3 regions of the Paenibacillus sp. S-38 genome follow, and region 3 is predicted to be linked to each of the others. Evidence: a T-box and tRNA genes for the amino acid it is inferred to sense, from the RefSeq annotation. Region 3 holds a T-box; the other regions hold tRNA genes.
What was found. A T-box is a leader RNA that pairs with one kind of tRNA and senses whether it is charged. The one in region 3 lies ahead of leuS (leucine--tRNA ligase), so its partner is inferred to be a tRNA-Leu.

Region 1 (7,336 bases), 1.1 Mb from region 3:
AGCGAGATGCCTTGGAAGTTCGTTCGGGTCGAAGCCCATTGCTCGCTGAGCTCGTTCGGAGGCACAATCTCCTCCCAGTCGTAGAACGTATGGCCCCAGAAACGCGTGTTCCACGCCTTGTTCACCGCCTCAAGCGATCCGTAGCGCTGCTGCAGCCATACGCGGAAGGCCGCGGCACAGTTGTCACAGTAGCACTCCCCGCCGTATTCGTTCGATACGTGCCATACGAGCAGAGCTGGATGATCCTTGTAGCGTTCAGCCAGCTTGCCGGCCAGGAGACGCGCATATTTGCGGTAGGTTGGGGAATTCGGGCAGGAGTTGTGTCTGCCCCCGAATTTGCGCTTACGCCCCTGGAAGTCCACCCGCAGCACGTCCGGATGACGGTGCGCCATCCACGCCGGATGCGCGCCTGTGCTGGTTGCCAGGCAGGCATACAGGCCGTTCTCCTGCAGCTTATCCATGATCTCATCGAGGAGCTCGAAGTTGTATTCGTTTTCACTAGGCTGCAGCAGGGCCCAAGAGAACACATTCACGGTAGCTACATCGATTCCAGCGAGCTGGAACATCCGCATGTCTTCATCCCATACCGGTTTGTCCCACTGCTCGGGATTGTAGTCCCCGCCATAGAACATCTTAGGCAGCTTCTTATTGATCACAGGGCATCTCTCCTTGCGTATTAGGTTTGAATATAAGAATACATTCATAGTACTATAAGGAAAGAACCGAATATATATAATATTTGGTATGATCATATAAGAATACGGAATAGCACGGAGATGATCCTTTGGACAAAAAGCACTGCATCCCCGCTCTGCCGGAAACGCCGCTGCCGCTGTATCTTGAGAGCGTAGGCCTCAATCCCGAGCAGGAGCGGATCTCCCGGCCCCAAGGCTATCCCGTCTTCCACTGGCTGCTGACCGTCCGCGGCGAAGGGCTGATCACCTTCGCCGGCAGACAGGAGCGTCTGCCCGTTCAGACGGCCGTCCTACTGCCGCCGCACCTTCCTCATGTCTATGAAGCTGCGGCCGGCGACTGGGCTACCGCCTATGTCACCTTCGACGGTGCACAGGCGGAAGGGATTCTGGCCTCGCTGGGGCTCCCCTGTCCTTCCGTATGGACCTGGAATACGGCGGAAGGGGAGAACAGCATGAAGGCCGAGACCCAGCGCCTCCTCGCGGCAGCGGAACAGCAGCATCCCGGCTCCCTGCTCGAGCTCTCTTGCGAGGTCTACCGTTTCCTCGCGGCCCTCAAGCATTTCGGAATGCCGGGCCGGCTTCCGTCCCTCTCAGACGCCCTGCGGGTGCTGGAGCCGGTCACCCGGTGGCTGGAAGCTCATTACGGTGATGCGGGGATCGGCATGCCCGAGATCGCCGCCGTGCTCGGCCACAGTCCCCGTCACCTGACGACCTTGTTCCGCCGCGCTTACGGCACAACCCCTTATGCTTATCTGCTGTCCCTGCGCATCCGCAAAGCCAAAGAGCTGCTTGGCGGCGGCGCTTCGCCTCCCATCCATGTTATCGCGGGACGCGTCGGATTCCGGGACGCCTCCCACTTCATCGCCACGTTTCGCCGGCTAACCGGCATGACGCCCGAGCAGTACCGCGGCCTGCACTAGAAGCAGGCCGCAAATATGCGGGGTCAGGGAGGCCTCTTCTCCATTCCTCCCTGACCCCGGCACGCTCATCCGTCTGCGTAATGCTCCGCAGACGCCTGCTGCTTGACTCCAGGTCCTGCATCCGAATCTGCGCGTGCTCTACGCCGCACAAGATCTCTCAATACCATGCGAAGAGGCACATCCGGCACCGGATATACGGAGGGCCGCTTCATCCTTTCCCTTTCAGACCATAAGAAAAAACCCCTCATCGGGGTTCATTCAAAAAGTACATCCGTGGTTGATATGAAACTTTTCTTGCGATATTAGAACGCTTCCGCTTCGCTGAAAACTTATACTTTCTTATTTCTGAACAAAAAGCCGGCTCTCCATGAGAACCGGCTTCGGTCGTACCACTGTATCTCTCTCCGACGTTATTCGCCAACCATGTCGTCAAAGACGCATTCTTCAGGCTTCAATACTTTGGTTTTGTGCTTGATCTTGTACGAAAGCCAGAAGATCAGGAAAATGGGGATACCGATATAAGAAGCAACCAGATAAGCCCAGTCAATCTTCCCCTCACTGAAAGCCCCGATGCTTTGTCCGATGATCACGATCGTACAGAGTACGCCGGCCAGAATCGGACCGAACGGGAACCATTTCGCCCGATAAGGCAGATCGTCCAGCGATTTGCCTTGAGCGACAAAGGCTTTGCGGAACCGGTAGTGACTAACCGCGATGCCAAGCCAGGCAATGAAGCCGGTCATCCCGGAGGCACTGAGCAGCCAGGTATAGACAACACCCTCACCGAAGAAGGAGGAGAGGAAGGCGAGCATACCGAGCGCTGCGGTGGCCATAAGAGCCGGCACCGGAACGCCATGGCGGTTCAGACGGCCGAACCAAGCCGGCGCTTTGCCTTCCTTGGCCAGCTGCCAGAGCATCCGCGTCGAAGCGTACATCCCCGAGTTTCCTGCCGAGAGCACCGAAGTCAGAATGACGGCATTCATGACGGAAGCGGCAATACTAAGTCCCGCCTTCTCGAAGATCAGGGTGAACGGGCTCATCATTACGCTGTCATCCGCCAGATTCTCGTTGGTGTAAGGAATCAACAGACCAATGACCGCAATGGCGAGGAGGTAGAAGAGGAGGATCCGCCAGAATACGGTGCGGATGGCACGCGGCACATTCTCACGTGGATTCTCGCTCTCTCCTGCGGCGATCCCTACAAGCTCTGTTCCCTGGAAGGAGAAGCCCGCAGCCATGAACACACCAAGAACGGCAAGGAATCCGCCCGGGAAGGGCCCTTCTCCTACACCCAAGTTGCTGAACCCTACCGGTTGGTTCGACCAGATCCCGAAGATCATCAGGATCCCTACGGCAATGAACACGACAACCGTAATGATTTTGATCATAGCAAACCAGTACTCGGACTCGCCGTACCCTTTGACCGCGAGAAGGTTGAGTCCGATCATGAGAAGCAGGAACAGTACGCTCCAGGGCAGTGAAGGGGTATCCGGCAGCCAGAACTTAATGAGCAGACTCGCTGCCGACAGTTCGGCGGCAATAGTGATGGCCCAGTTGTACCAATAGTTCCAGCCCAGAGCAAACCCGACGGAAGGATCGATAAAACGGGAAGCATACGTGCTGAATGAGCCGGATACGGGCATATAAGTAGCCATTTCCCCGAGCGAGGTAACCAGAAAATAAACCATGATGCCGATGGTTAAATAGGCAAGAAAAGCTCCACCTGCACCTGCCGAGTGGATGGCACCGCCGCTGGCCAGGAACAGCCCCGTTCCGATCGAGCCGCCGAGCGAGATCATCGTCATGTGCCGCGCCTTCAGCCCGCGCTGCAATTTGTCATTGCTCATGCTTATGTACTCCTTCTTAGATGTGATTGGTGCGGGATCATTTACCAAATTGTCGCTTATAAAAGAAAAAAGCCGCAAGCAGCGGCTCTTCCCTTCTATTTACGCGAAGCGGATGATGGGAATCGAACCCACGCTACCAGCTTGGGAAGCTGGAGTTCTGCCATTGAACTACATCCGCAAATAATGGTCGGGACGACACGATTTGAACATGCGACCCCCTGGTCCCAAACCAGGTGCTCTACCAAGCTGAGCTACGTCCCGATCTTATGGGTTCCCTTTTACTTAAACACTTCCATTCACATAAGAAACGCAGTCAATCTTAAATATAGAAAACGTTTCCTGATCACGTGTTAAAGAAAAAGAAACCGTTCCCTGAGAGATTCGAACTCCCGACCTTTTGATTCGTAGTCAAACGCTCTATCCAGCTGAGCTAAGGGAACAAAGAAATAAATGGAGCGGAAGACGGGAATCGAACCCGCGACCCTCGCCTTGGCAAGGCGATGCTCTACCGCTGAGCCACTTCCGCAGGTGGTGCGGTCGAGAGGACTCGAACCTCCACGGCTGTTACACCACTAGAACCTGAATCTAGCGCGTCTGCCAATTCCGCCACGACCGCATATAAAGTTAGATGGTGCGGTTGAGAGGACTCGAACCTCCACGAGCTTACGCCCACTACCCCCTCAAGATAGCGTGTCTGCCATTCCACCACAACCGCATATAAAATTAAAACGTGAGCCATGTAGGACTCGAACCTACGACACCCTGATTAAAAGTCAGGTGCTCTACCAACTGAGCTAATGGCTCAAATAAAAAATGGTGGAGGCTGATGGATTCGAACCACCGAACTCGATGAGAGCAGATTTACAGTCTGCCGTGTTTAGCCACTTCACTAAGCCTCCGGGATTGGATCACATGAGATGTGATTCATGGTGGCTCGGGACGGAATCGAACCGCCGACACGAGGATTTTCAGTCCTCTGCTCTACCGACTGAGCTACCGAGCCATAATAAGATCCGCTTGGCGACGTTCTACTCTCCCAGGACCCTGCGGTCCAAGTACCATCGACGCTGGAAGGCTTAACGTTCGTGTTCGGGATGGGTACGCGTGGTTCCCTTCCGCCATCATCACCAAACGGTTTGTGTATCGGCCAGGATACACGGTAATACATATTCAAGGCAGCTTGTACCTTGAAAACTGGATATACATTCGGGTATATCATTTTGCGTTCCGTTGTGCTTCGCACAAAGGTCATTACCAAAATGATATATCCTCACTCGCTAGCTAAAGACCTCACATCTACATTACTGCTGCCGCTTCCTTACGGAAGCTAGTGGATAAGCCCTCGACCGATTAGTATTCGTCAGCTCCACACGTTGCCGCGCTTCCACCCCGAACCTATCAACCTCGTCGTCTACAAGGGGTCTTACATACTGGGAAATCTCATCTTGAGGGGGGCTTCACGCTTAGATGCTTTCAGCGCTTATCCCGTCCGTACTTGGCTATCCAGCCGTGCTCCTGGCGGAACAACTGGTACACCAGCGGTACGTCCATCCCGGTCCTCTCGTACTAAGGACAGCTCCTCTCAAATTTCCTGCGCCCGCGACAGATAGGGACCGAACTGTCTCACGACGTTCTGAACCCAGCTCGCGTACCGCTTTAATGGGCGAACAGCCCAACCCTTGGGACCTACTTCAGCCCCAGGATGCGATGAGCCGACATCGAGGTGCCAAACCTCCCCGTCGATGTGGACTCTTGGGGGAGATAAGCCTGTTATCCCCAGGGTAGCTTTTATCCGTTGAGCGATGGCCCTTCCATTCGGTACCACCGGATCACTAAGCCCGACTTTCGTCCCTGCTCGACCTGTTTGTCTCGCAGTCAAGCTCCCTTATGCCTTTGCACTCTTCGAATGATTTCCAACCATTCTGAGGGAACCTTGGGGCGCCTCCGTTACGCTTTAGGAGGCGACCGCCCCAGTCAAACTGCCCACCTGACACTGTCCCCGCACCGGATCACGGTACCAGGTTAGAACTCCGATACGATCAGGGTGGTATCCCAACGGCGCCTCCACCCAAGCTGGCGCTCAGGCTTCTCAGGCTCCCACCTATCCTGTACAGATCGTACCAAAGTCCAATATCAAGCTGCAGTAAAGCTCCATGGGGTCTTTCCGTCTTGTCGCGGGTAACCTGCATCTTCACAGGTATTAAAATTTCACCGGATCTCTCGTCGAGACAGCGCCCAAGTCGTTACGCCATTCGTGCGGGTCAGAATTTACCTGACAAGGAATTTCGCTACCTTAGGACCGTTATAGTTACGGCCGCCGTTTACTGGGGCTTCGGTTCACAGCTTCGGGTTACCCCTAACCGCTCCCCTTAACCTTCCAGCACCGGGCAGGCGTCAGCCCGTATACTTCGCCTTACGGCTTCGCACAGACCTGTGTTTTTGCTAAACAGTCGCTTGGGCCTTTTCACTGCGGCCCCCTCGGGCTATTCACCCTACCGAGGCACCCCTTCTCCCGAAGTTACGGGGTCATTTTGCCGAGTTCCTTAACGAGAGTTCTTCCGCGCGCCTTAGCATGCTCTGCTCGCCTACCTGTGTCGGTTTGCGGTACGGGCACCTTCTCCCTGGCTAGAGGCTTTTCTTGGCAGCCTGAACTCATGACCTTCGGTACTTAAGTTTCCCTCCCCATCACAGCTCAGCCTTACGATGTGCGGATTTGCCTGCACATCAGCCTCACTGCTTGGACGAGCATCCATCAGCTCGCGTCACTATCCTTCTGCGTCACCCCATTGCTCATAACGGTTCACGGTGGTACAGGAATTTCAACCTGTTGTCCTTCGACTACGCCTTTCGGCCTCGCCTTAGGTCCCGACTTACCCTGAGCGGACGAGCCTTCCTCAGGAACCCTTAGGCTTTCGGCGGATCAGATTCTCACTGATCTTTTCGTTACTCATACCGGCATTCTCACTTGTATGCAGTCCAGCTGTCCTCACGATCAACCTTCAACCCGCATACAACGCTCCCCTACCCCAGGATATCATAGATATCTAGTCATAGCTTCGGTGGTGTGTTTAGCCCCGTTACATTTTCGGCGCAGAGTCACTCGACCAGTGAGCTATTACGCACTCTTTCAATGGTGGCTGCTTCTAAGCCAACATCCTGGTTGTCTGTGCAACTCCACATCCTTTCCCACTTAACACACACTTGGGGACCTTAGCTGATGATCTGGGCTGTTTCCCTCTTGACAATGGATCTTAGCACTCACTGTCTGACTCCCGGGCATCACGTTTGCGGCATTCAGAGTTTGACTGGACTTGGTAACCCTTGGCGGGCCCCGCACCCAATCAGTGCTTTACCTCCGCAACGCTAACCCGAGGCTAGCCCTAAAGCTATTTCGGGGAGAACCAGCTATCTCCGAGTTCGATTGGAATTTCTCCGCTACCCCCACCTCATCCCCGAATTTTTCAACATTCGTGGGTTCGGGCCTCCAGTGCGTGTTACCGCACCTTCACCCTGGACAGGGGTAGATCACACGGTTTCGGGTCTACGTCCACGTACTCATTCGCCCTATTCAGACTCGCTTTCGCTGCGGCTGCGGCTTCTCACCTTAACCTCGCACGGGAACGTAACTCGCCGGTTCATTCTACAAAAGGCACGCCATCACCCATGAACGGGCTCTGACTTCTTGTAAGCACACGGTTTCAGGTTCTTTTTCACTCCGCTCCCGCGGTTCTTTTCACCTTTCCCTCACGGTACTGCTTCACTATCGGTCACCAGGGAGTATTTAGCCTTGGCAGATGGTCCTGCCGGTTTCCCACGAGGTTTCACGTGTCTCGCGGTACTCAGGATCCGTCTAGGGTGTTCGCAGAATTTCGGT
Region 2 (7,336 bases), 3.5 Mb from region 3:
GAAGAGGAATACCATATTGGTCGGATGCTTCATTACGCTGGCCGGTTCGCTTCTCATCCTGGTGGACTCCTCCGATTTTGGGATTGTCTTGATCAGTACGATTCTCAAAACGCTCGGCGTCGCTCCAGCGGTAGCGACGGGCTCCGCCCTGCTGGCCGATACGGTGGAATACGGCGAATGGAGAACCGGGGCGCGAACGGAAGGCCTGATCTTCAGCGGAGCCTCGCTCGCCTCGAAGATCGGCAGCGGCTTCGGGGGCGCGATCGTCGGCTGGGCGCTTGCGATCGGGGGGTATGTCGGCGGACTGAGCGAACAGAGCGATTCGGCGATTACAGCCATCAAGGTGCTGTACATCGGGTTCCCGATCGTCCTGGTGCTGCTGCAGATCGGGTTTATGATGATGTACACGCTGGAGAAGAAGCTGCCTTCGATTGTGGAGGAGCTGCAATCCCTGTCTGTTCCGTCTGAGAAGTAAGGGGAGCTTCACCGCGGAGTAGGCGATGAGAAAGGATACCGATGTGATGAATCCATTGAACGTATATTCATTATCCTGCGAATACAGGGCGAACCCCCTTGGGCTGGACGTGGGGAAGCCGCGTATCAGCTGGAAGCTCCAATCCGGCCGCCGTGGAACGATGCAGGCTTCCTATCGGGTGCAGGTGTCAGCTTCCGGCGGCATCTTTGAGAACCCGGTCTGGGATTCGGGTGTCGTTTCGTCAGAGCAATGCATACATGTCGAATATGACGGCCCCGAGCTGGCGCCGCGGACGCGTTATGATTACCGCGTCAAAGTCTGGGATTCCTGGGGAACGGAATCGGACTGGAGCGAAGCAGCCTGGTGGGAGACCGGCCTGCTGGGACAGGAACCGTGGAAGGCGGACTGGATAACCCCTGCCTCAGATGAGCTGGATGCTGCGTCAGAGGCGGCATTCCTGCTGCGCAAAAGCTTCTCCATCCAAAGCGGCATCACATCGGCGAGAATATACGCTTCGGCGCTGGGGCTCTACGAGCTCTATCTGAACGGCCGCCGTATAGGGGATGAACTGCTCACGCCGGGATGGACCAGCTACGGGCACCGCATCCAGTATCAGACCTATGATGTCACGGCGCTCCTTCAGGAGGGCGGCAACGGAATCGGCCTGATGCTGGCGGACGGCTGGTATAAGGGCGGTATGGGAGAGGGGAAATTCCGGTACGGGGACCGGCGGGCCGCTTTGCTCCAGCTGTGCGTCCGCTATGACAACGGCTCGGAGGCATGGATCGTCACCGATTCCGGCTGGAAGGCCGAAGCTGGGCCGGTGCTTTATTCCAATATCTACAACGGAGAGAAATACGATGCCCGGCTGGAGCGGGAGGGCTGGAGCACAGGCGCCTTTGAGGATGACGATTGGAGGGCCGTCGAGGTGCTGGACGGACCGACGGACAAGCTGACGGCCCAGGAGAGCGAGCCGGTTCGTGTCACAGAGGAGGTCCGGCCCGCGGCGGTTCTCGTCACACCGAATGGCGATACGGTGCTGGACATGGGGCAGAATATGGTCGGCCGAATCCGGCTGACCGTGGAGGCTCCCGCCGGGACGTGCATTCGACTGAAGCATGCCGAGGTGCTCGACAAGGAAGGCAATATCTATTTCGGCAATCTGAAAGAGGCCAGGCAGGAGGTCGAATATACTGCTAAAGGCGAGGGGACGGAGATCTATGCGCCCCGTTTCACCTTCCAAGGCTTCCGCTATGTCCGGGTCGAGGGCTATCCGGGAGAGCCGGGCGAGCTCCCGCCGGACAGCTTCGTCGGCCAGGTGATGCATACGGACATGAACCGGACAGGCCGCTTCGAATGCTCCGATCCGCTCGTCAATCAGCTTCAGCGCAATATCGTCTGGGGACAGCGCGGCAATTTCCTCGACGTGCCGACGGACTGTCCGCAGCGCAGCGAGAGGTTAGGGTGGACGGCCGATGCGCAGGTGTTCGTCTCCACCGCCCTGTTCAATTACTCTGGCGGGCCGATCTTTACGAAGTATATGCGTGATCTCCAGGCGGACCAGCTCCCGGACGGCGGGGTTCCCTTCGTCATCCCGAACGTCCAGGATGGAGATTCCGCCGCCGGCTGGGGGGACGCCGCCGTCATCATCCCGTGGACACTGTATCAATATTACGGAGACAAGCGGATCCTCGAAGAGCAGTATCCCAGCATGAAGGCCTGGGTCGAATATATCCGGGCGCAGGGCGAGAATGAGTATGCCTGGAACACCGGATTCCAGTTCGGCGACTGGCTGGCGCTGGATGCGAAGGAAAACAGCTACGTCGGGGCGACGCCGCGCGACCTCGTTGCGACCGCTTATTACGCTTACTCCACCCGGCTGCTGCGCAGCAGCGCCGAGATCCTCGGTAGAGTGGAGGATGCCGAGGAATACGGCAGGCTCCTGGACGGCATCCTCTCGCATTTCCGCGGGGAGTATGTGACGCCGTTCGGCCGGATGGCCGCACCGACACAGACCGCTCACGTGCTCGCGCTCGTGTTCGGACTGGTCGACGGTCCCGCCCGCAAGCGGATCGCCCGTGACCTGAACGAGCTCATCGTCGAGAACGATTACCACCTGACGACCGGCTTTGTGGGGACACCTTATCTGTGCTTCGCACTGTCGGATAACGGGTACCACCAAACGGCCGTGAAGCTGCTGCAGCAGAAAGGCTATCCCGGGTGGCTATACCCGATTACGAAGGGCGCCACGTCGGTGTGGGAGCACTGGGACAGCATCAAGCCGGACGGCTCGTTCTGGAGCGATAACATGAATTCCTTCAACCATTATGCGTACGGCTCCATCGGGGACTGGCTGTACCGGAAGGCGGCAGGCCTCGATATGGATGGTTCCGCACCGGCTTATAAGAAGATCAGGCTCCATCCGAAGCCGGCGGTAAGGGGGCTGCGATCGGCCTCCGCATCATTCGAGTCGATGTACGGTGAGATTCACTCCGGCTGGCGTACGGCTGACGGCCGGATTGAAGTTACCGTTCGCGTGCCGGCCAACACGTGCGCGGAAGTGCTGCTGCCCGGCGCACGGGAGGCTCACGTGCTTGAAGGCGGCCAGTCGCTTACCGGGACAGAGGGGATCGAGCTGGGCAGGGAGACGGAGGAGGGCTTGTTCCTCACGGTAGGCTCCGGCGATTATACGTTCACATATAAGAACGACGATCTGTTCCGGGTGGCCTTCACGGAGGAGAGTCTCGTCAGAGAGCTGCTGGCATACGAAGAAGACAAGCAGCTGCTGGTGAAGCATCTGCCCGAGGTCGACCGGCCGCCGCTGAAATTCTATGTCAAGAACTTAACCCTCAAGCAGCTGATGAAGGACCAGTCCAAAGGGATTACGGCGGAGCGCGTTGCCGGCCTGCTGCAGGAGCTGAACCGGATCGTTTATTAAATTCTCACACATCAGGCCGCCTGGAGTCCGCATTCCTTGGGATTTCAGGCGGTTTGCCGTTCAACCTCAAAGAGAAGTTTGCATCTTTCGACAGAATATGATAGATTACTCCTCGCGGCAAAAAAAGCTGCGAGCGGAAACGGCAGCCGGGCGAATCGGTTTCCTGTAACAAAATGGAATCAAATTAGAGGTTGCACCGGTCGACGAAATATGCTAAATTAGATTCTCGTCGGGGCAAGCTAGCAGGTTAGCAAGCGGCAAACGATAGGTAAGAGGTTCATATATTCTATGGGGCCATAGCTCAGCTGGGAGAGCGCCTGCCTTGCAAGCAGGAGGTCAGCGGTTCGATCCCGCTTGGCTCCACCATCCTCATCTTTACTTGGTATGGCCCGTTGGTCAAGGGGTTAAGACACCTCCCTTTCACGGAGGTAACAGGGGTTCGAATCCCCTACGGGTCATCATGATCCCATGGAGGCTTAGCTCAGCTGGGAGAGCATCTGCCTTACAAGCAGAGGGTCGGCGGTTCGATCCCGTCAGCCTCCACCATGAATGTTATGTGGCACGGAGCCGTGGTGTAGAGGCCTAACATGCCTGCCTGTCACGCAGGAGACCGCGGGTTCGAATCCCGTCGGCTCCGCCATTACAACACTCATGAGCCATTAGCTCAGTCGGTAGAGCACCTGACTTTTAATCAGGGTGTCGTAGGTTCGAGTCCTACATGGCTCACTTTCATTACGCGGTCGTGGCGGAATTGGCAGACGCGCTAGATTCAGGTTCTAGTGGTGTAACAGCCGTGGAGGTTCGAGTCCTCTCGACCGCACCACCTGCGGAAGTGGCTCAGCGGTAGAGCATCGCCTTGCCAAGGCGAGGGTCGCGGGTTCGATTCCCGTCTTCCGCTTATGGATTGGTTCGGTAAGATCATAGGCAAACAAAAAAGAGACCGGTAGACGGTCTCTTTTTTGTTTGTCCTCAGCGTCTTGGCAGAAGCTGCAGACAGCCGGGCTGCCTCGGAGAGCTGTCTGCTTCGGCTCGAACTCTTCGCACTAAGGAGAGGGGCGCCGCGCAATCTCGGAAGAAGAGGGGGTTGTTACATCCGTGGCAGCTTCCGGTGCTTATACCGCCCGTTCGCCTTGGCGTACCGCAGCACCCGGTGGAACATTCGCTTGTTCTTCAGCTGGTTGAAGATCATCGCATCGGGCGCCGTATTGACTTCGAGCACCCAAGGGTGCAGCCTCGTGTCCACGCCCACATCGACGCCGAGCTCCCGGAAGCCGGGATACTTCCGGCCGAGATGATGGGCGAAGCGCAGTCCCAATCTCGCGAGAGCAGCCGTTAACCGGCGCCTGCGGACAGGGGAGAGGCGGGAGGCGAAGAGAATGCGCAGCGGCAGCGGCAGGCCTTCGCTGTGGAAGTTGGTTACCGCGCGTTTCGGATGGGCTAGCCGCCCGATGATGCCTGTAGTCTTCCAGCCCCTCTTCGCGGTTCGCTGCACCATAACCCGGATATCGAAGGGACGTCCCCGCAGCCTAAGCAGGGCAATGCCCTGCTGGGCCAGATAAGGCCGCGGCAGCTTGGTGCGGGACAGGGAGGCATAGAAGGCGCCGAAGGATGAGAAGGTCCGGATCGCTGTGCCCTGCTGATACCGGTACAGGGTTCTGCCGCGCACCCGTCTGACTTCGGCACGGATGACACCTTTACCCCCGGAGCCTTTCACGGGTTTGACATAGATCATCCTGTATTTTCTAAGCAAATACAGGAGGCTTGAACGGCTGTAAAGGCGCGTTTCGGGAATGAATTTTCGAAGACTGCGGTTTTGCAGCAGGCTCTTGGTTTTAGTCCATTTGCTCACCAGGGTCCGTTTGGCTGGCTTCATGTACAGTGGTCTCCTTCACGGATGGATTGGGAAGGCGGTGCTCCGCTCCCGCAGTGACATGCCAACACATTGTATTCATCTCGTGAGCAGAACAATTGGACGAAAGCCTGTCCAGGGCGGATCCGTAGGAAAATGGTGCTTTCGCACACCCTGAAAGCTTGCAGCAAAAAAGCCGCCCACCGGATTAAGATCGGGGCAGCTTTTTCGAAATATCAGAAGTGGAGTATGAAGGTAAGCAGAGATGAAACGGCAGGAGGAGGTGTATATCGGGCAGGATGTATTGTAGGAAGCGCCGGGCCTGTCCCGAATGTGAGATTCGGTCAGCGTTGTCCGTCGTCTTCGTCCTCTGGGTCCTTCTCCCGCTCTCTCTCCTTCTCGGCCAATTCCTTGCCGAGTTCGTGATAAAGGAAAAAGGCCTCATAGCTGATCCCCATCTGGCGGAGGATCTCTTCAACTTTCAATGTAACCTTCATAATACCTCCGGGATCGTTGGGGTGAGGGTGCGGGGCGAGAAGGAAGGGGTGTCTGCATCATGTAAGAGAAATATACCAGATGAATCTTGAAAAGTATGTCGAAAAGCCTTAAAAAAACTTTAGATAAAACACGGTAAATAAAGCAGGAACCGAAGAAAGAGCCGCGGCAATCGGCGGCCGTCCAAGATAGAACGGACAGCCCACTGCCGCGGCAGGCATAGAAGAAAATCAGGCGAGCCGGCCGATCACCTGGCGGGCGATCCACACGCCGGCCGCCCCCGCCTGGGCCAGGCCTCGGGTCACCCCGGCGCCGTCCCCGCCGCAGAAAAGGCCGCGGATCTCGGTTTCGAACTGTTCGGTAAGCTTCGGACGGGCGGAGTAGAATTTGGCTTCCACACCATAGAAGAGCGTATGCTCCGCCGCGATGCCCGGTGTGACCTTCTCCAGCGCCTGAATCATCTCGACGAGACTCTTCATTGTAATGTAGGGCAGCACGAGGCCCAGGTCGCCCGGAACCGCTTCCTTCAGCGTGGGCTCGAGGAAGCCTTCCTTGATCCGGTCAGGGGTGGAGCGGCGGCCGCGCATAATATCGCCGTACTTCTGGATGATGACTCCGCCGTTCGAGAGGTCGTTGGCCCTCCGGCAGATTTCCCTCGCGTATTCATTCGGCTTGTCGAACGGCTCGGTGAACTTGTGGGAGACGAGCAGGGCGAAGTTCGTATTGGGCGAGCCGAGATTCGCATCCTTGTAGGAGTGCCCGTTGGCGGCCATCACGCCGCTGTGGTTCTCGACCACGACATGGCCCGATGGGTTGCTGCAGAAGGTGCGCACCCGCGTGCCGACCGATGTATTGTAGATGAATTTGCCTTCGTAGAGATGCTCGTTAATCTCCCGCATGACGATGTCCGAGGTCTCTACCCGTACGCCTACATCAACCTGGTTGTTGAACATCCGGATGCGGCGCTTCTTGAGCACCTGGGCGAGCCAGGCGGAGCCGTCCCGGCCGGGGGCGATCATCACGCAGTCGCTCTCGAAGGTGTCTCCGCCGGAGAGAACGATACCCTTGACGACCTGCGTATCGCCATCCTTCACGGTCAGGATGTCTTCGACCTCCGTCTTGAAGCGCATCTCGATGCGGGGGGCCAAATATTCGAAGATCGACTTCAGAATCTGCAGATTCTGCTCCGTTCCGAGGTGGCGCACCTGGGCCCGCAGCAGCTTGAGGCCGGCCGCATACCCTCTCTGTTCGATTTCCCGCACCTGTGCGGTCGTCGGGTCCGTCAGATCCGGCACGGCGCCATGATGCAGGTTGATCCCGTCTACATAACGGATGAGCTCGAGCACCTGGGAAGGGGGCAGATAGTCCGTCATCCAGCCGCCGAACTCGGTGGTGATATTGAATTTGCCGTCACTGTAGGCGCCCGCGCCGCCGAAGCCGCTCGTGATCGAGCAGGCCGGCAGACAGCCGGAGAAGTCCTTCTTGCCCGCGGGAGGCGGACACAGCCGGATTTTCTCTTCGAGGATCGGGCAGCTGCGCTTGTAGATATCATGTCCTTTGTCCACGAGAAGCACCTTGG
Region 3 (7,336 bases):
CCGGGTTCTTTTCCTCTGCCGACGCCTTCAGCAGCAGCCGCATCTCGTCATCGACGGCGGCGAAGCCGTCTGCCGCCTCCCCGCCGCTCCAGGGCTTCGCCACTCCGAGCATCAGGAACAGACCGCAGGCCGCCAGTATGACGGCGAACAGGGTCATTTTCATATCCAACTTGCGTAACACGGGAACCTCCTGCCAAAATGGAATTTTTCAGTCATAAACCCCGATGCCCCCCGATATACATACATGAAGAAGACTGCAATCTAATCAGGGGGGGATGATCATGCGGGTAGGATTCATTGGAACAGGCAGCATGGGGAGCATACTGATCGAAGCATTCATCCGGTCGGGCGCTTTGAACCCGGAGCATATCGTGGCAACGAACCGTACCCTTGCCAAAGCCGAGCTGCTGGCCGAGAAGTATCCCGGCATGCAGGTGGCAAGATCCAATAAGGAAGTGGCCCTGGGAACCGATCTCCTGTTCCTCTGTGTGAAACCCTCGGAATACAAGGCCGTCCTCGATGAGATTCAGGACCATACGCTTGCGAGCCAGATCGTCATTTCGATCACCAGCCCGGTCCTGATCCGTCATCTCGAAGAAATCCTTCCCAGCAAAATTGCCAAGGTCATTCCCAGCATCACCAACTATGTGCTCAGCGGCGCCACCCTCTGCATCTACGGCGACCGGCTGACTCCCGAGGATAAGGATCTGCTCGAGAACCTGTTCTCGCATGTCTCCGCGCCGATCCGCGTCTCCGAGCAGTATACGCGCATCTCCTCGGACCTGTCCTCCTGCGGCCCCGCTTTCCTCGCTTACTTCGTCCAGAAGTTCGTGGAGGCGGCCGTCGATACCACGGGCATCTCGGAAGAGGAAGCGACCCAGCTCGCAAGCGAAATGACGCTCGGCACCGGCAAGCTGCTCACCACCGGAGGCTTCTCACCCGCCCAGCTGCAGAAGCGCGTGGCCGTTCCCGGCGGCATCACCGCCGAAGGACTCCGCCTAATGGAAAAAGAGCTGTGCGGGGTCTTTTACGACCTGATCCGCACAACTCATTCCAAATACGAAGAAGACTTGGAAAAGGTGGAAGCCCGCTTTTTCGGGACCCGGGTCGATTGACGCGATGCTTTCACGTTTTCCGGTATGAACCGCTGTCCAGAGGACAGGGGTTGAGAGAAAAGTATGATCTGGTAGCGAGGACCTGGCGGTGCAGTATCCCTCTCCGGCCGCTGTTGAAACCCGTGATGAACTCATTGAAATTTTCAGAGGAATCATCACGAATTTCAAAGGCGGGCGCCGCAGAGCGGCTCCTCCAAGGGATACTGCACCTAACGGCTCGCTTGATCCAACTTCTTTCCCTCAACCGCTGTGTCCGTCCGGACAGCGGTTATTTGTTTTGTAGTAGGTTACTCCCTCGCTGAGCCAGCGCTTCGCGCTCAGTCGAGGGAGCCTGCTCTTCTCAGGCCGACAGCGCGCAGAGCGCTTGGGGCCAGGCCCTCCTCCCTCGCTGAGCCGCGAAGCGCTCAGTCGAGGGAGCCTGCTCTTCCGTTCGGCTGCGAAGCCCGTTCCGGTTGCGAACAGAAGCTTCAAGACGCAGTCTTGAGGCGGCAATACGCACGCCCTCCCTCACCTAGCGCCCGCCCCACGGGTCTGCTCCAGCAGGGCACCACGTACCGGAAGAGCGCCGCATGAGAGCGTGTCCTCCCTGCAAAGCTGCCGGATAGGCAGCCTTGCAAGGGAGGACGAAAGCGTTCCTCCGCCCCATGCCCCGTCAACGCCGGCCCCGCCCCTCCACCGGCCCTTTTGGGGGTCCAGGGGGCGAGAGCCCCGGTCCTCCCCCTTACGGGTAAGGGGGAAAGAGGGGGATGGGTTCCCACCGAGGGGAATGGCTTCCGCGTTAGCCGACTACGATGTTCACCAGCTTGCCCTTGACCGCAATGATCTTGCGGACGGTTTTGCCCGCAGTGGCTTCCTTCACCTTGTCGAGACCCAGCGCGAATTCCTGCATGGCCGCTTCGTCAGCGTCCGCAGCGATGGTCGCACGCTCGGCGATTTTGCCGTTCACCTGGACCACGATCTCCACTTCGTTGTCGACCGTCCAGGCTTCGTCATACACCGGCCAGGACGCGTAGGTGATCGTACCGCTGCCGCCGAGCTTCTCCCACAGCTCTTCAGCCAGGTGAGGCGCGATCGGCGAGAGCATCTGCGCGAACTGCTCCATGGCGGCCTTCGGCAGCGTCTCGGTTTTGTACGCTTCGTTGACGAAGATCATGAGCTGCGAGATCGCCGTATTGAAGCGCAGCGCCTCGAGATCCTCCGTCACCTTCTTGATCGTACGGTGCCAGATGCGCTTGAACGCGTCGGTGCCGGCATCGGCGCTGTCCGTGATCTTCGCGCTGAGGCTGCCGTCTTCGCTGATGAAGAGGCGCCATACGCGGCTCAGGAAGCGGTACGCCCCGTCCACGCCGTTCGTGTTCCAAGGCTTCGTCGCCTCGAGCGGGCCCATGAACATCTCGTACAGGCGCAGCGTATCCGCACCGTACTCGTTCACAATCTCGTCCGGGTTGATGACGTTGCCCCGCGATTTGCTCATCTTCTCCATATTCTCGCCGAGGATCATGCCCTGGTTGACGAGCTTGTAGAACGGTTCCTTCGTCTCCACCACACCGAGGTCGTAGAGCACCTTATGCCAAAAGCGGGCATAGAGCAGGTGAAGCACCGCATGCTCCGCACCGCCGATGTAGAGGTCGACCGGCAGCCACTTGCGCTGCAGCTCCTTCGAGCAGAGCGCGTCGTTGTTCTTCGGATCGATGAAGCGCAGGTAATACCAGCAGGAGCCGGCCCACTGCGGCATCGTGTTCGTCTCGCGGCGTGCAGGCTTGCCCGTCTCCGGATCCACCGTGTTCACCCAATCGGTTACGACAGCCAGCGGAGACTCTCCGGTGCCGGACGGCTTGATCTCGTCGACTTCCGGCAGCAGGAGCGGCAACTGGTCTTCCGGCACGGTCTTCATCGTGCCGTCTTCGAGGTGCAGGATCGGGATCGGCTCGCCCCAGTAGCGCTGGCGGGAGAACAGCCAATCGCGCAGACGGTAGGTCACTTTGCCTTGACCTTTGCCGTTCTGCTCGAGCCACTCGATCATCTTCGCAATGCCCTGCTCGTTGTTCAGGCCGTCGAGGAAGTCGGAGTTCACGTGAGGGCCGTCGCCCGCGTAAGCTTCCTTCTCGACATCCCCGCCGCTGACCACCTCGAGGATCGGCAGGTCATACTGCTTCGCAAACTCCCAGTCGCGCTGGTCGTGGCCCGGTACCGCCATGATGGCGCCGGTGCCGTAGCCGGCGAGGACATAGTCCGCGATCCAGATCGGCAGTCTCGCGCCGCTGACCGGATTCACCGCATAAGCACCCGTGAAGACGCCCGTCTTCTCCTTCGCAAGGTCCGTACGCTCCAGGTCGCTCTTGCGCGCCGCACGTTCCTGATATTCCTTGACGGCAGCGGACTGCTCGCCCGTCGTAATGCGTTCCACCAGCTCATGCTCCGGAGCCAGCACACAGTAGGTGGCGCCGAACAGCGTGTCCGGGCGCGTCGTGAAGACCTTGAGCCCCTCGCCGTCATGACCGTCGATGGCGAACGTCACTTCCGCCCCCTTGGACTTGCCGATCCAGTGGCGCTGCATGTCCTTGATGCTCTCCGACCAGTCGAGCTCTTCGAGATCCTCAAGCAGGCGCTCGGCATACTCGGTGATGCGAAGCACCCACTGGCGCATCGGCTTGCGGATGACCGGATGGCCGCCGCGCTCGCTGAGGCCGTCGATGACTTCTTCGTTCGCCAGAACCGTACCCAGGGCCGGGCACCAGTTCACCGGCACTTCGTCTACGTAAGCAAGGCCTTTGTTGTAGAGCTGGATAAAGATCCACTGCGTCCACTTGTAATAATCCGGATCGGTCGTCGAGACTTCACGGTCCCAATCGTAGGAGAAGCCGAGCGACTTGATCTGGCGGCGGAAGTTGTTGATGTTCTTCACCGTGATCTCGCGCGGGTGCTGTCCGGTATCGAGCGCATGCTGCTCAGCCGGCAGGCCGAACGCATCCCAGCCCATCGGGTGAAGCACATTGTAGCCGCGCATTCTCTTATAGCGCGAGACGATATCCGTCGCCGTATAGCCTTCCGGATGGCCAACGTGCAGCCCTGCTCCCGAAGGATACGGGAACATGTCGAGCGCATAGAACTTCGGCTTGCTCTCGTCGTCCAGCACCTTGAACGTTTTCTTCTCATCCCAATACTTCTGCCACTTCGGTTCGATGGCTAACGGGTTGTACCCCTGATTTTCTCTGGTTTCCTGTGTCATGATGAACTCTGCTCCTCCTTCAACTCCTGCATCGGCACCGCCGGCATTCGCCTCTGTGTGATGGTTCCGGCTGTGCGTACGCCCGGACGGCTGCTGCCGAGGCACCTTCCACGCCTCTTTTGCAAGGTCCAAATTTTGCTATATACCCCAAAAGCAACAAAAAAAGCCATCTCATCGCTAGCGCAACGCTAGGGACGAGAGGCTTGAATTCCCGTGGTACCACCCTAGTTGATCCGGGCATGCTTTGCCCTGATCCACTCAAGCCCCTTAACGCGGGGAAACGATCCGGTTAGAAGGACCGGGAATGATCCCAATCACTGCTTCACCTTCTGGCTCCAAGATGAGTTCGCCGCTGCCGCCGCCGGTTCGCACCTTCCACCGGCTCTCTGAAGTAACGGTCTTCAGCTACTGTTTCTCTTCACAGCCTTGCCATATTTGTAAACAAAATATGTACATTCCATCCAATTAGCATTCATTATAAAAGCTTCGGTTCCCTCATGTCAAGCAGCTCTCCCGAATGGACACGGGACAAGCCGATCCAGACCCCTCAGATGCCTCAAACGGGCTCCCTCCCTAAGCAGCGGTACATAGAACCGCCCGGCTCCGGGGATACCCTTCTTTCAACTTGTCCATACTGGGTACCAAAAGGACCGTATTCGGTTCCAGGAAGAAAGGGGGCCTCCCCATGCGAGGCTTGCTGAACGGCGCAGCCCTGGCGCTGCCGCTGTGGGGAATCATCTTATGTATCGTCCAGCTGCTGATTCATTTCTCGCCATAAATCCTATTTCACTGCCGCAAAAAACGCGCGCCGCGTATCCTCCGTGGCCTGCTTGAACAGGAAATCCCCGTAGCAGACCACCTCGCGGAAGCCGGCTTCCCTCAGCTGAGTCTCCAGCCAAGGAAGGGGGTAAGCGCGCTGCGTGTGCATTTCTTCCACGCGGTTGAACCACTCCGAAGGCGTGTCATCCCCCCTGTGATGCTCCTCCTCCTGCACGAAGATCGTCAGCGCATGCTCGATCTCGCTCCGGCTCTCGTCATACCCGCAGGTCCAGATATAGGCAATATCATCCTCGTTGAGGAAGAACGGCTGGCTCGCCGCATAATCCAGCAGCTGCTCCGCCGTATGCACGTCGAAAATAAAGACGCCGCCCGGCTTCAGTCCGGCATAGGCCTGGCGGATTGCCTTCGTGATGTCCTCTTCCTCGAGCAGATAGTTGAAGCAGTCACAGAAGGACACGACGCTGTCGGCCTGACGGCCCAGCTCCCAGTCTCTTAGGTCCTGCTGGAGGAAGGTGACACTTCCTCCAGGCGGCAGCGGGCGGTGAAGCCGCGCTTCATCCGCCTTGCTCTGCGCCACAGCCAGCATGTCCTCCGAGAGGTCGATGCCGATCACCTCGTAGCCTTCCTGGGCTAAGGGAACCGCAATACTGCCGGTGCCGCAGCCGAGATCCACCACCGTGCGGGGGTGGCCAAATTTATCCCAGCACCCTTTGGCGAACCTCAGCCACTCGTCATACGGCATGTCCTCCATCAGGCGGTCGTACACATAAGAAAAACGCTCATAAGCCATATCTCTCATCCCCCGATTCCGGATTCGCGCAGGGCGCGGTGCTTGCGTATAAAAGAGAAAACCGGCTCCGGAGCGCAAGGCTCACTCGGAAACCGGCTGTTCTTCGTTTTGTTTCAGGTAGGTCCAGCTGCCTTCCTGGTAAACAAGCCCATCCTTCATCAGCTTGCCGAGGGCCCGCTTGAAAGCTGACTTGCTCATCCCGAAGCGCTGGGAAATCAGATCCGCCGGGGTCTCGTCCGAGAACGGCATCGCTCCGTTGCGGCGTTCCTTCAGGAACTCCAGCAGCTTGTCCGCGTCCTCGCCGAGCCCCCTTTCCTTACGCTCGCGCATCGAACAGTTCACGTTGCCGTCTTCGCGGACAAACGTGATCCGCACGCTGACCTTCTCCCCAAGCCGAAGCAGCCGGGTGCGCTCGGACGTATGGATGAAGCCGATCACACCGAAGCCGACGACGCCTCCATCACACACAACGAAGGTTCCCATCTGCAGCGGCTTGTACACGCGGGCTTCAACCGTCTGGTTGCGCCAGGACTGAGGGGCATCGAAGCACAGCTCCTTCAGCCGGTCTTCCCCGGCGACCTTAGCCACTAGGCGCCCCTGCCGGTCATGGGTCATCGTGACGAACACCTTGTCGCCGACCTGCGGCCTGAGCTCTTCCATCTCGGGAAGCTCCCGGAACGGAAGGAGCAGCTGCCGGCCGAGGCCCATCTCAAGGAAGCACCCGAATCGGGGGTGAAAATCAGCGACTTCGAGCAGCGCGACTTCGTTCAGCTTGATCAGCGGCTCCCGCATCGTGGCGGCCAGCCGGTCCTGCGTATCGTAGAACAGGAAGACGTCCACCTGGGTGCCCGGCTTCACTTCGCCGACCACCTCACTGTAGTGGAGCAGAATATCCTGCGTTCCGTCTGTCAAGAAGAACCCGTGGGGAGAAACCTCACGGGCTACTTCAAGACGCTGGTTCGTGCCAGCTTCGAGCCTCATACGCGTTCAACAACCTTCGCATCCGACCACAGACGCTCGATGTTGTAATATTCCCGGTCATCGCGGTGAAACACGTGTACCACGACATCCCCCAGGTCCACGAGCACCCAGCGTGCCGTATCCATGCCTTCGAGACCCCGCACGCGTGCGCCCTTCTCCTCGGCGCGCTTGCGGATCTCGGTAGCGATCGCCTGCACCTGCGTCTCCGAGTTCCCGTGACAGATCATAAAGTAGTCCGCAATGAGCGAGATGCCCTTCAGGTTCAGGGCGACGAGGTTCATCGCTTTTTTGTCTTCGGCCGCATCGACCACGAGCTCCAGCAGCTCTTCCGGTTGTATCATGTAGTATCCTCCTAATTGCAATGAACCAGCCGTTAATTTCGGCGGTCATTGTCAAGCTAATTGCAATGGATAGGCTGATCTTCATCAGCCCCATTGTCAA

Region 1: it encodes a tRNA-Leu, which carries the amino acid that the T-box ahead of leuS (leucine--tRNA ligase) is inferred to sense. The anticodon was not compared.
Region 2: it encodes a tRNA-Leu, which carries the amino acid that the T-box ahead of leuS (leucine--tRNA ligase) is inferred to sense. The anticodon was not compared.

The regions. Positions count from the first base shown of each region.
Region 1 covers NZ_CP187970.1:7,099,812-7,107,147, forward strand. The annotation lists gene ACP26L_RS30975 (beta-galactosidase) at 1-656, opposite strand, end outside; gene ACP26L_RS30980 (AraC family transcriptional regulator) at 785-1,615, shown strand; gene ACP26L_RS30985 (amino acid permease) at 2,026-3,462, opposite strand; tRNA gene ACP26L_RS30990 (tRNA-Gly) at 3,570-3,640, opposite strand; tRNA gene ACP26L_RS30995 (tRNA-Pro) at 3,647-3,723, opposite strand; tRNA gene ACP26L_RS31000 (tRNA-Arg) at 3,829-3,902, opposite strand; tRNA gene ACP26L_RS31005 (tRNA-Gly) at 3,914-3,988, opposite strand; tRNA gene ACP26L_RS31010 (tRNA-Leu) at 3,992-4,078, opposite strand; tRNA gene ACP26L_RS31015 (tRNA-Leu) at 4,092-4,177, opposite strand; tRNA gene ACP26L_RS31020 (tRNA-Lys) at 4,194-4,266, opposite strand; tRNA gene ACP26L_RS31025 (tRNA-Tyr) at 4,277-4,361, opposite strand; tRNA gene ACP26L_RS31030 (tRNA-Phe) at 4,390-4,465, opposite strand; rRNA gene rrf (5S ribosomal RNA) at 4,478-4,594, opposite strand; rRNA gene ACP26L_RS31040 (23S ribosomal RNA) at 4,793-7,336, opposite strand, start outside.
Region 2 covers NZ_CP187970.1:1,270,582-1,277,917, forward strand. The annotation lists gene ACP26L_RS06040 (MFS transporter) at 1-475, shown strand, start outside; gene ACP26L_RS06045 (family 78 glycoside hydrolase catalytic domain) at 522-3,413, shown strand; tRNA gene ACP26L_RS06050 (tRNA-Ala) at 3,704-3,779, shown strand; tRNA gene ACP26L_RS06055 (tRNA-Glu) at 3,800-3,871, shown strand; tRNA gene ACP26L_RS06060 (tRNA-Val) at 3,884-3,959, shown strand; tRNA gene ACP26L_RS06065 (tRNA-Asp) at 3,977-4,053, shown strand; tRNA gene ACP26L_RS06070 (tRNA-Lys) at 4,067-4,139, shown strand; tRNA gene ACP26L_RS06075 (tRNA-Leu) at 4,150-4,236, shown strand; tRNA gene ACP26L_RS06080 (tRNA-Gly) at 4,240-4,311, shown strand; gene ACP26L_RS06085 (YheC/YheD family protein) at 4,501-5,286, opposite strand; gene ACP26L_RS06090 (hypothetical protein) at 5,607-5,759, opposite strand; gene ACP26L_RS06095 (NAD(P)/FAD-dependent oxidoreductase) at 5,988-7,336, opposite strand, start outside.
Region 3 covers NZ_CP187970.1:5,986,892-5,994,227, forward strand. The annotation lists gene ACP26L_RS26485 (helix-hairpin-helix domain-containing protein) at 1-181, opposite strand, end outside; gene comER (late competence protein ComER) at 282-1,115, shown strand; gene leuS (leucine--tRNA ligase) at 1,894-4,344, opposite strand; T-box leader at 4,532-4,775, opposite strand; gene ACP26L_RS26500 (class I SAM-dependent DNA methyltransferase) at 5,126-5,914, opposite strand; gene ACP26L_RS26505 (CvfB family protein) at 5,996-6,895, opposite strand; gene rsfS (ribosome silencing factor) at 6,892-7,236, opposite strand.